DNA from 3 places in the Margalitia sp. FSL K6-0131 genome. Region 3 is predicted to be linked to each of the others. Evidence: predicted binding sites of a transcription regulator. Region 3 holds the regulator's gene; each other region holds the start of a gene.

Region 1 (4,295 bases), 390 kb from region 3:
CTACCGCAAAATTATAATGAGGTACTGGAGTTGGTGTAGCCCATTCCAATGTACGTCCATCCCATGGATCACCTGTTACATCACGCTCACCGTGGCGAACGCTATAGACAATATTCCATACAAGGACAAGGAAACCGATACCCATCAATACACCGCCGATTGTGGAAACCATGTTTAAATTATCCCAGCCAAGTCCTGCTTGATACGTATACATCCGACGAGTCATTCCTTTTAAACCAAGAACGAACTGCGGTAAGAAACATACGTTAAATCCGACCATCCAGAACCAAAACGTAATTTTTCCAAGCTTTTCGTTTAACATATGACCGAACATCTTCGGATACCAATAATGCAAACCGGCAAAACATGCGAATGCTACCCCTGGTATCAATGTGTAATGGAAATGCGCGATCAAGAAATAACTATTGTGATATTGATAATCCGCTGCCGCCATCGCAAGCATGACACCAGTTACCCCACCAATAAGGAAGTTCGGGATAAAAGCTAAAGACCAAAGCATGGCGGATGTTAGTTTCACTTTTCCTTTATAGATGGTAAAAATCCAGTTAAACAGTTTTACACCGGTTGGTATTGCAATCAGCATCGTCGAAATCGAGAAGAACGAGTTAACGGCTGCGGTGTTCCCCATCGTAAAGAAGTGGTGAACCCATGTAAAATAACTGAATAAAGCTATTGCCAACATCGAAAAGACCATTGATTTATAACCAAAGAGACGTTTTTTCGCAAACGTACTGATAATTTCTGAGTAAATACCTAATGATGGCAGTAATACGATATATACTTCAGGATGTCCCCAAATCCAGAACAGATTACTCCAAAGCATTGGCATACCGCCAGCTGCCATCGTAAAGAAGTGAGTTCCGGCTATACGATCAAATGTCATTAATGCCAATGCCACCGTTAATACCGGGAATGCAAAAATGATAATGATACACATGATTAACACGGACCATACAAACATCGGCATCTTCATCATGGTCATGCCTTTTGTTCTCATTTTAAGAATCGTCACTAAAAAGTTAATTCCTGTAATTAATGTACCTATACCTGCAATTTGCAAGGCAACTGCATAATAGTTGTTTCCTACGCCAGGACTAAATTCCGTTCCTGCGAGCGGAAAGTAGGACGTCCATCCTGCAGTCGGTGAACCACCGATAATAAACGAAATATTAAATAGTGCACAGCCTGCTGCGAATGTCCAGAAGCTAAAGGAATTTAACATTGGGTAGGCAACATCACGTGCCCCAATTTGCAATGGAACTGCAATGTTTATTAACCCCATTAAAAATGGCATTGCCATAAACAAAATCATGATAGTACCGTGTGTCGTAAAAATTCCATCGTAATGATTTGCATCTAATAGTTTTAAATTAGGAGCCGTAAGTTGGGCTCGCATCATTAGTGCATCGACACCGCCGCGGAATAGCATTAAGACCGCAACTAATATATACATGACACCGATTTTTTTATGATCAACAGTTGTAAGCCAGTTTTTCCAAAGCCATTTCCATTTTTTAAAATAGGTTAAGTAAAACAGTATACCGATCATCGCAAGAGCAATTCCCGCTTCCGTTACGTAAATAATCGGCTCACCTGTGACGAAAAATTCATCAAGCTTCATTCTGTTCTCCTCCCATCTTCTAGTGTTTATGATCGGACATATCCATGTTGTCCATGTCCATTCCATCCATATTATGTTCGTGTTGACTATTGTCTTTTACCTTCATAACATTGTGTTGATGTGGTGTACTCACCCATGCCAAATGAGTTCCCGTATATGTCATTCGTCCAACTAAACCTGGTTTTAAAATTTTGTTATAGTCTTTCTTTGTTAGTTTAGGTGCGGATCCCTTCACATCTTTTACCCATTTATCAAAATCCTTTTGAGATTGTGAAAGAACTTCGAAATCCATATGAGCAAAACCCTCACCATTAAAGTTGGAATTTCTTCCTTGGTAGGACCCTGGTTTATCTGCTAGAAGAATCAATTCCATGGAGTGATTTGGCATCGTATATTTTTGTCCACCCAATTCCGGCACCCAGAAAGAAGCCATAGTTCCAGCAGATGTTAATTGAAACTTAACCGGTCTTCCGGCTGGAATATTGACATAGTTTACCGTTTCAATATTTTGATCCGGATAACTAAAAATCCATTTCCAGTCTGCCGATGTAACATTAATGATAATAGGCTTTTTATCCTCATAACCCTTAGGCACTTTTTCCAATGCATAATTTGCTTTAATAGTCGGTATGGCAACTGCGATAATGATGACAATCGGGATTGCCGTCCAAATAATTTCAAGCCACTTATTGCCATGATGATCTGGCGGAACATAATCTGCTGCTAGTCGTTTTTCTCGATATTTGAATACCATAAAAATAAAGAGTCCCATAACAACGACTAGGATAATCATCATCAGCCAAAATGAATAAACAATAAGATCATATTGTTTTTGGGCAACTGGCCCTTTTGGATTTAAAACTGCAATATTACTAGTGTCACAGCCACTTAATAAAAATAGCGCGGATAACAGTATGAAAGATAACCGTTTCCATGGGAGTTTTTTTATTTGCAACATTCTCTTCTCCTTTCTTAAGTCAGAGTTTGTGTATTGATTCACAAATTTTTTTAGTGAAATTTCGTTGTTTTTTAATGTGTTTCTCATTCTCTTTTAATCTTTATGGTAAATTCTACTCAAAATAAAATAATTTGTGCGCAATTTCACAAAGTCGACAACAATTCTTCATATGTCGTTCACCACTAGTTCATATTGCCGTCACTAATGAAGGGACAAACGCTGTTCCCATTTTGGTGTCAGGCACTACCAGTGGACATTTCTGTATTTTGTCTTTTCTACGCGGACAATTTGTGAAAATTAATGAAAAAATTTACGGTTTTGTTAATAACTAATTAGGGGAAATTGGTTGGAAATTTAGGTATCTAGCAAACTTAAATTACTAAAAAATACCCTTAACTTATTAAATGTTTAAATAAAACATTTCTGCATATTTGCAGAAATACCTTTTAGGTGAAAAGCTCTTTGAAATATGTTATAACAACATCAGAGAAATTTATGAAATAACAGGAAAACCGCCTCCATTGATTTCCACGATATTCAATGGTCTATTTTTTTCGTTTATTCTTTCTGAATAGGTACCTCGTTCTTCTTTCAAAAACTCCTCCAGAAATGCACTAGTGAGCTCCTGTATCGATATAGTAACATCTGGAGATACATCAGATATTAGTCTTCCAATTGTTGAAAATGACAGATGATGAGCTCCCATTACTTTTATAAATGAACTGCTTGCTGGTAAGTGTTCATACATATCTAATTGTTTTTCTATATAACGCTTAGCGATAATCTCGCTTGCCCCATCGTCCTCTTCCTCCATAATTGCAGTAAGATACTCTTCAAACGAAGCTGCCTCTTGCCGAATATTTAGTATAGGGATATTTGGCATCTTTTCATCGAGTAAATGCAAACTTGCGTCTAATAAAATAGCACAACGTACACGTTTTTCAATAGCTGCTAGATTAAAAACGGTAGCTCCACCAAGGGAATGCCCAATCATACCGATTTTATCAGTATCAAATATACCATTAAAAAATTCTTCTTGATTCCATTTGTCCAAAGAATCTAATACAAGACGAACATCGTCCATTCTCATTACTATCTGTGATTGATCATCCGGAAATCTTTCTGCTTGCTTTATAACTTTCCCATTTGGAAAAACCGTTAAAAAACTATCATATGGGACACTTATAGCAACTACTATATATCCCTTTTGAACAATAGCTGTAATGATTTCTATGTACAAATCACGATCAATGCCGAAACCAGGTGTCAAAAGAACGACTGGAAACGAAGTATTTTGTAAAGGCGTTGCATTGTCCTTAACCGAAATAAAAACTTCTCTCAACTTCTCCTCCCCAATCCCCGCCTTTGAAAAAGCATCTATAGCATCATGGATAGCAGGATGGAATAATGAAGTAATGTCTGTCTCCTGTATTTCATTTGTTGGATAAAATATGCTAATGGGAAAAGAACGAAAATATCTATTTTCCTCATAAATTTCTTGTCTATTGAAATCCTCTATTACTTTAATCACTCTGCCAACCTTTATATTCGAATTCATTTTAGTATACCCCTATTCATATTTCATCATTAACCAATCTCTCACTTACCTGTTTCATATACTTTTTATGACCAAACCAACAGCTGATGATAACCATTGATTTTCTGGCATTCTATTGAAATAGAGGAATGATGTAG
Region 2 (4,295 bases), 2.7 Mb from region 3:
TATTGCCAGGACAACGATACTCCAAGTGAAAGGACTTGTAAATAGAGCCCAGTAATCTAATACTGGCTGGCCTTTCTCAATTGAGATATAGCCACCTTCGGAAATCGTTAATACAACGGATAAAGCAGCAGGTATCAGTAAACCGGCAACACCATACATAAATGAATATCCTTTATGCCCCCGTGAACCATAAGATTCAAATGCATAATAGCTGCCCCGTATCGCCAGCAAAATAATCCCAATACTTACTGGTATAAGCAGAGTAGTTCCATAGTAAAAGGCTGTTTTCGGAAAGAAACCAACGATTCCCACAAAGAAGAATACTAAAAATACATTGGTTATCTCCCAAACTGGTGATAAATAGCGTTGAATAATATGTGTAAGAATATGTTGACGTCCTGTTAATAAACTATAGGCATTAAAAAATCCTGCACCAAAATCAATCGAAGCGATAATGACGTAGCCGAATAGGAACAGCCATAACACAGATATCCCAAGAATCTCCAAGTTCATGACATTCACCGCCCTTCTGCTTTCCGATCAGCAATTTCCTGCTCGATAGGGTTTTTAAGAAACATACGACGTAGTACAACCACACTGCCTATTCCAAGAATAAGATATAATATACAGAAAAGAATGAGCATTAAATTTACATGTTGACTTGTTGTCGCTGCATCCGCTACCTTCATATATTTATATAAAATCCAAGGCTGACGCCCAACTTCCGCAAGCCACCATCCAGCTTCAAGTGCAATGACCGTTAATGGCCCGCCTGCAACGATTAACCATTTGAACCACTTGGAGGAAATGAAGTTCCACCTTTTGTATTTACCAAATACATAAACAGCGGATAAAACAATCATAAACGTTCCGATAATGACCATCGTATCAAAAAGATAGTGAATATACAGTGGTGGTATTTCATCATTAGGGAATTCGTTTAACCCTGTCACCTTCGCAAATGGGTTATTATGAGCTAGAATACTTAAAGCATAAGGTACTTTTATGGCATATTTTACATTTTCACCGTCAGTTATTCCAAATAAAATGAGGCTAGCTCCTTTTGAAGATTCAAAATGCCATTCTGCAGCTGCTAATTTTTCCGGTTGGTATTTTACTAAATATTTTGCAGAAAAATCCCCTATCAATAAAGCTGCCAGGGAGAAAATCAAGCCTAGTTTCATAAATAAGAATAGTGATTTTTTATAGTACTGATGGGTGGATCCCTTTAAAATTCTAAATGCAGCAATGGCAGCTAAAATAAATGCAGATGTCATATATGCAGTAACAAGAACATGCCCAACTTTTGTAGGCATCGCCGGATTAAGCATTGCCAGTATAGGCTGAATATTAACTAATTGGCCATTTACAACATCAAAGCCTCTCGGAGCATTCATAAAAGCATTAACTATCGTAATAAAAACAGCTGACATAGATGCACCTATTGCCACAGGAATCAATAGCAGCAAATGCTTCTTCTGATTTTCAAAGCGATCCCAAGTGTATAAATAAATTCCTAAGAAAATTGCCTCAAAGAAAAATGCGAAGGTTTCCATGAAGAGTGGCAACGCTATCACATTTCCAGCTAATTGCATAAAGTTGGGCCATAACAATGACAATTGCAAACCGATGGCTGTTCCTGTTACAACTCCTACTGCAACGGTAATGACAAAACCTCTTGCCAATCGTCTTGCTAACAAAATATAATGTTCATCTTTTTTCTTTATTCCCACCCACTGTGAGATCATGATCATTAACGGAACCCCGACACCGATAGTAGCGTAGATGATGTGAAACGTTAATGTGACTTCCGTTAAGACACGACTGTAAAATACAGCATTTCCGCTGTCCATCTATAAATCCTCCTTAGCCTGCGAATATTCGTCCAATCAGCGACAAGAGCATAATCCCAGCTGCAATAAAGCTTACCCATATTAATTTCTTCTCCTGTCTTTTATACATCAAATCATCTCCTTTCCTATATAATACCCTCATAAAATTTATTTCTAACGATAATTAATGACGTTTTAACAACGTATTTCTGAGAAATATGTGATAAAAGAATGATCAAAATGTGAAATCTTTCACTAGCTGATTAACACATAGTACTGATGCATTATACATAGTATAATTAGACATCATTTATGATATGCAAACGAGCTTATCTTATTATTATTTCACCTCTATATAAACATAAAACCTCCTCTAAATTTAGAGGAGGTTTCTTTTTTGAGTTTTATTCAACTGCTAATTACACTGTACGTCTTGAAAAGTGGTGGTTCTCAGTTTGGATGATAAAATCTACACTAAAACAACTTGATTCACTAATTTAGTAGCTACTTCGGTTACACGACGTAATCCTTCGTCGATGATCTGTTCTGCTTTATCACGCATTGCATTATGACCTTCAATAATGACTTCGTCGATTATTTCCATACCAAAAACACCGCCAAATACATTACGCATATAATTAACAGACATTTCCATCTGTGAAGTTTCAGGTGTTGAATAAAAGCCACCGCGTGCGTTTAAGAAAATTGCTTTTTTATCTGTCATTAATTGAATCATTTTTCCATTCGCATCATATTTAAAAGCAAATCCAGCAGCATAGACATAATCAATAAAAGTTTGTAATTTAGCTGGGATCGTTAAATTCCAAAGTGGAAACGCAAATACTACAACATCTGCAGCAGTTAAAGCGTCCATCGCTTTTTGTTTAGCATTTAAGAGGCGTTGCTCAAGATCTGTTAATTTTTCGCCATTATGCACTTTCCCAAATGCATTAAAGAGTTCTTGACCAAAATACGGTGTATCTTCTGCAAATACGTCATATACAGAAACGTTTAGATTTTTCGCATCTTTGATTGTCTCCATAAAAGTTTCATACATTTTACTGGAAACCCCTGCTTCAGCAGGACGGTTGTTTGCTTTTACTACTAATACATTCATCTATAATTTCCCCCGACTGTAATATTTACAAAATTGTAACGGCAATAGATTAGGCTTTTCTTCCCCCTTTTCCTTACCGAATAATTACTATATCACAATAGCTTGTAATTGTCTGATATCCTGCTTGTAAATCGTGAACATCAATAATAAGTCATCATAGCTCCTTTTCTCCCGTAAAAAAATGCTAATAAAAGGATGCCTCGCAACGCTGGGCATAAGTTGGATATTTAAAATTCGCTCGTTGTGAAAAAAGAAAAAAGAGAGCATAGACGATTAGCCTTATACGCTCTCTGCAAGTTTAATGATTTGTTTAGATAGCTTTATACACCTTTATTAAGTGAGTTTCTGTCCGCAATTTGGACAAAAATTAGCTCCTTGTGTTTTCATACCGCAATTTGGACAAAAGTTTGGCTTTTGTTGAACTTCACCCTGCTGTTGTGATTGGACAGGAGAATGTTGTGATTCCGGATGCTGATTCTGATTCATTTTATTTAACATTTGATTAGCAATATTCATCCCCATCATCATTCCTGCCATATCGGAGGCTGTGCCCCCACCGCTCATTTTTCCGCTTGACATGCCATCTATCATAGATATTTCCTGATATTTATCAACATTTCCAACCATTCCATATGATGCGTTTTTGTTAATCATGTCCTGAATTTCTTTCGGATAGCTGAAGCTCATGATAGTAAACTCAGAAATTGTCATGCCATTTTCCATGATTTCCATGTCTAAATCTTCTTTAATTCCTTTGGAAATTTCAAATGAATTAGACTGAAGGTTAAACATATCCTTCCCTTCCCGTGAAATCCATTTCATTAATAACTGATCGAGGATGGACGTTATGCGGATTTTAACATCCTCCACTAGGTATTGGTCCTTCACTCCAGCAATTTTATCAATTAATGCAATATAATCATTCACTTTGAAATTAAAGGTTCCATTTGCTCTAATCGGCAGCCCCCCTGGAAGACCCGGTGCGGGGATATTAATAGCGTTTTTTGTTCCCCATTTTACATTAAACTCCTTTGTGTTCACAAACAGTACTTCCACCCGCATGCCGCTGTTGAATCCAAATTTAAATCCTTTTAAAGTTGATAAGAAGGGGATGATTTGCGATTCAATATCATACTCTCCTTCATCTTTAAATACCCCTTCGATTTTTCCGTTATTTAAAAAGATTGCATCTTGCCCAGGGCGAATGATCAATTTACTGCCTTTTTTAATTTCACGATTATGCCACTTATAAAAAATCATATCATCCCGAAACTCTTGCCATTCTACTACATTTGCAAATTGGTTTTTAAAAAAAGACATCTTCCCACTTCTCCTTCTATCTTTCT
Region 3 (4,295 bases):
GAGAATACGCAAAGAATCATTGATTTGATCGAAAACTTCCCGTTAGTAGTAATTGTGAGTTCCATTGTCGGACCAATTTTAGAGGAAATTGTATTTCGGAAAATCATCTTTGGAACACTGAATAAGCGTTTTTCTTTCTTTTTTTCAGCTGTTATTAGTTCAATTATTTTTGGATTAGCTCATCTTGAGCCCGTCCATCTTATTTTGTATTCTGCTATGGGGTTTACCTTCGCGTTTCTTTATTATAAAACAAAAAGAATTATGGTCTCCATTATTGCTCATGTAATGATGAATACAATTGTTGTCACCGTACAGATCTTAAATCGCGAAAATATACAAAAGATCATAGAAAATTATGACAAAGTACATAGCTTTATTGGAGGATTTTTTGGATGAGAGCTATTTTTTCTGGCATTGTTTATTGCCTTTTAGGAGTAATGTTTACATATATGGCTATACAAAGAGTGGCTATTAGCGGATGGGGAGCTTTTACATACGTACTCATTCTTTTAGCCACATTAGATTTTGGTGCAGGTATTCGATTGATTTTACTGTATTTTAAAATATCAAGCCGTAATAATAAATAAACCTTCCTTTATTGAGGAAGGTTTTTTTCTGTTAGACTTTGTCTAGCTACAGGTGAAATTTGCACTTCAATTTCAATTGCGCCTATCGGCTAGCGGATGAGAAAGGCTTCCGCTTTTCTTATTCCATTTGATTTTGGCTTTCCAATTCGAGCTGCGCTTCCGCAGCTTTTACTTTTCGATAGCCAATTTTGGAAATCCAAATACTGACCTCATATAAAATGATAAGTGGAATTCCTACCGCAATTTGTGACATAACATCCGGCGGGGTAATAAAAGCCGAAACAACTGTTATGACAAAGTAAGCATATTTACGGATTTTCCCTAAAAACATTGGAGTAATGATTCCCAATCTCGTTAAGAATAATACCACTACCGGCAATTCAAACAAGAAGCCAAATGGAAGCGTAATTTGAAATAAGAATTGGAAGTATTCATTTATCCCAATTACCGCATGAATATCCAGTTGATTCGATAACTTCAGCATGAAGTTTATAATTATCGGGAACAGGATGAAGTAAGAAAAGGCAAGTCCACCGATAAATAATAGTAGTGTAACCGGAATGTAGCTTAATGTGACTCTGCGCTCTTTTTCATATAAACCAGGGCTTATAAATGCCCATAATTGATATAAAATAACTGGCAGTATCATGATTAAGGCTAAATATACGGTAACCTCCCAATACACTTTGAAAGGATCGGTCAAACGAAAAGCATTCATCGTCAAATCTTTCGCTATCTCCGCATTTTGCAAATACCGAATGATCGGCTGGGAAATAAACATACTTACAATACAAGCCAAGATAAAGAAAACGACTATTACGAACAGTCGTTTTCTTAGCTCGGATAAATGTTCAAATATCGTCATATCTTTTTGACTCATTTATTTTCATCCTATCATTTACATGTATACTGTTTTACTGTAAATTTCACTATTCGTACTGTATGAAAACTCCAAAACAATTAGTCCGGGTATTTTTATTAGAAATATTCTTCTTCAAAATAAATAATTTCATTTCAAAGCAGCATAGCATGATAAAAAAGCCTTATTTAACGTCCTCTTTTGTTATGTTAACTTTTGTATCCTTTGCTGTTTCGTCTTTTGTTATATCAACTTTTGTGTTTTTCGCTTGTTCATCGTCATCATCGTCTGCCAAACCTTTTGTAGCATTCTTGAATTCACGTAATGTACTACCAGCAGCTTTCCCTAATTGAGGCAACTTTTTCGGACCAAACACTAATAAAGCTACAATTACAATAATAATAAGACTTCCAATACCTGGTCTCATCAGTGCCCACCTCCTTATAATGATATGATAGCAGAAATCAACTATTCTTTTATTATGAATTTGTTTCCTCTTGTGAATTTTCCGTGTCATTTGGATAATGCTTCAAAAAATACACAAGTGCTTGCAGCTCAACAGCTAAATCGATATGATGCACTCTAATAGAACTCGGTACATTTAGTCTAGCCGGTGTAAAATTTAATATACCTTTAACATTCGTCTCTAAGATGCTATCTGTAATAGATTGAGCCACTTCAGCAGGAACAGTTAAAATAGCAATAGAAATATTTTCTTCTACTAAACGGCTTTGCAGTTCTGAAAAATCATAGACATGTACTTGTCCGATTTTTTTCCCAATTTTATTTTTATCTATATCAAAAGCAATTTCAATCTTAGTATTATTGTTTTTTAAAAAATTATAATTTAAAAAGGCGGTACCTAAATTTCCAACACCGATTAATGCTACTTTTGTTACTTCGTCCTGGTCCAGTGTTTTTCGAAAAAAGCTTAAAAGATAGTTAACATTATATCCATACCCTTTTTTACCTAGGGCTCCAAAATAGGAAAAATCTCTTCTGATTGTTGCAGAATCTACTTTTACCGCTTCACTAAGTTCCGCTGATGATACTCTCTGCTTGCCTGCATTATGCAAGTTTTGCAAAAAACGATAGTAAAGAGGCAATCTTTTTGCTGTTGCCTGAGGTATTTTTAGCGTGTCTTCATTCATTTGCTTTCCCCCAAATATACTATGCTTCCCTTTTAAAATCCTTACTAGATACTCCGCCGGTCTTTTCTACTAAGTAAGTAGGACCGATCACCATTCCTTTATCAACAGCTTTGCACATATCATACACCGTTAGCGCTGCTATAGAGCTGGCAGTCAATGCTTCCATTTCCACACCGGTGCTTCCTTTTGTTTTAACTGTTGTCCGTATACAAAGCACAAATTGATCTTCATTCTTTTTCCAAGTGAATTCGATATTAATACCGTTTAAAGGAATCGGGTGGCACATCGGAATAATATCCCATGTTTTTTTGGCTGCCATTATCCCGGCGATTTGAGCGACTGCCAATACATCGCCTTTTTTGATTTTATTCTCACTAATATGTTCATACACCTGGGCATTAAGTTCGATGCTAGATTCAGCTATTGCGGTACGAATAGTTTCCGGTTTAGCGCTTACATCTACCATTTTTGCCCGTCCTTGTTCATTAAAATGAGTGAAATCCGACAACCTGCATTCACCTCTTTTTTCCATCATACACCTTTTCATTGTCAATGTCATCGCCACAATGAAATGGGAAAAATTTATATCCCTATCATTTATTCTATCCTATTCAGGATTATTGCCGAACTATGCCGATATACGTTACACTTACATTAATAATCTGAGGTGATAAAAATGATATTATTGCAAGTTCAACAACTATCAAAATATTTTGGTGCTGAACTTATTTTATCGAATATAAAATTAGAAATCCAAACAAAAAATAGAATTGCTCTAGTTGGACGAAACGGTGCCGGGAAATCTACTTTGTTAAAAATCATATCTGGGCAGATGTCTCACGATACTGGTGAAATCATCAAACCAAAAGATGTGTCTATTGGATATTTAGCTCAAAATACCGGATTAGAATCAGAATTATCCATTTGGGATGAAATGCTTACAGTGTTCCATGATTTAAAGGAAATGGAAAAGAAACTTCGTTCACTCGAACATCAAATGTCAGACCCATCTATTTATGATAAAGCCGATCAATATGAGAGACTCCTAAAAGAGTACGATGAACTGCAAATACGGTTCAAAGATTCCGGAGGTTATCAATACGAAGCCGATATTCGCTCCGTTCTTCACGGCTTACGGTTTGGTGATTATGATTATAATACACTGATTAAAACATTAAGCGGAGGACAAAAAACAAGACTTGCTCTGGCTAAGCTTTTGCTCACAAAACCTGATATTTTAATTTTGGATGAGCCTACTAACCACTTGGACATTGATACATTATCCTGGTTAGAACAATATTTACAAGGATATGAAGGTGCTATTCTTATTGTTTCTCATGATCGATATTTTCTCGATAAAGTGGTTAACCAAGTGTATGAAATTTCCCGTCATATGATTCAAAAATATATAGGGAATTATAGTGACTATTTAGTAAAAAAGGCCGAACAGTATGAGCAAGATATGAAGCTATATGAAAAGCAACAAGAGGAAGTAGCAAAGCTTCAAGACTTTATTCAGCGTAATCTTGCAAGGGCATCGACAACGAAAAGAGCACAAAGCCGTCGAAAAAAACTGGAAAAAATGACATTAATGGACCGGCCTAATGGAGATGAGAAATCCGCTAATTTCTCCTTTGACATTGAACGTCAAAGCGGAAATGATGTTATGAATATACGTAATGCTGCTATTGGCTATAA

The links. Region 3 encodes Rex, which represses fermentation and respiration genes when NADH is low (regulators of the CRP and FNR family bind a similar motif). Its sites were predicted from a motif close to TTGTGAAATATTTCACAA; they were not measured.
Region 1: a site for Rex is predicted at 2,627-2,644, ahead of qoxA (cytochrome aa3 quinol oxidase subunit II). Genes of this name have one in related genera too.
Region 2: a site for Rex is predicted at 2,073-2,090, ahead of NSQ59_RS11900 (cytochrome ubiquinol oxidase subunit I). Genes of this name have one in related genera too.

What each region holds. Positions count from the first base shown of each region.
Region 1 covers NZ_JBBOZS010000001.1:4,777,590-4,781,884, forward strand. The annotation lists gene qoxB (cytochrome aa3 quinol oxidase subunit I) at 1-1,642, opposite strand, end outside; gene qoxA (cytochrome aa3 quinol oxidase subunit II) at 1,662-2,597, opposite strand; gene NSQ59_RS23370 (alpha/beta hydrolase family protein) at 3,094-4,158, opposite strand.
Region 2 covers NZ_JBBOZS010000001.1:2,432,647-2,436,941, reverse strand. The annotation lists gene NSQ59_RS11905 (cytochrome d ubiquinol oxidase subunit II) at 1-513, opposite strand, end outside; gene NSQ59_RS11900 (cytochrome ubiquinol oxidase subunit I) at 519-1,853, opposite strand; gene NSQ59_RS11895 (FMN-dependent NADH-azoreductase) at 2,302-2,949, opposite strand; gene NSQ59_RS11890 (SPFH domain-containing protein) at 3,283-4,269, opposite strand.
Region 3 covers NZ_JBBOZS010000001.1:5,168,135-5,172,429, forward strand. The annotation lists gene NSQ59_RS25255 (CPBP family intramembrane glutamic endopeptidase) at 1-396, shown strand, start outside; gene NSQ59_RS25260 (YdiK family protein) at 393-587, shown strand; gene tatC (twin-arginine translocase subunit TatC) at 706-1,467, opposite strand; gene NSQ59_RS25270 (twin-arginine translocase TatA/TatE family subunit) at 1,631-1,873, opposite strand; gene NSQ59_RS25275 (redox-sensing transcriptional repressor Rex) at 1,926-2,597, opposite strand; gene moaC (cyclic pyranopterin monophosphate synthase MoaC) at 2,617-3,105, opposite strand; gene NSQ59_RS25285 (ABC-F family ATP-binding cassette domain-containing protein) at 3,274-4,295, shown strand, end outside.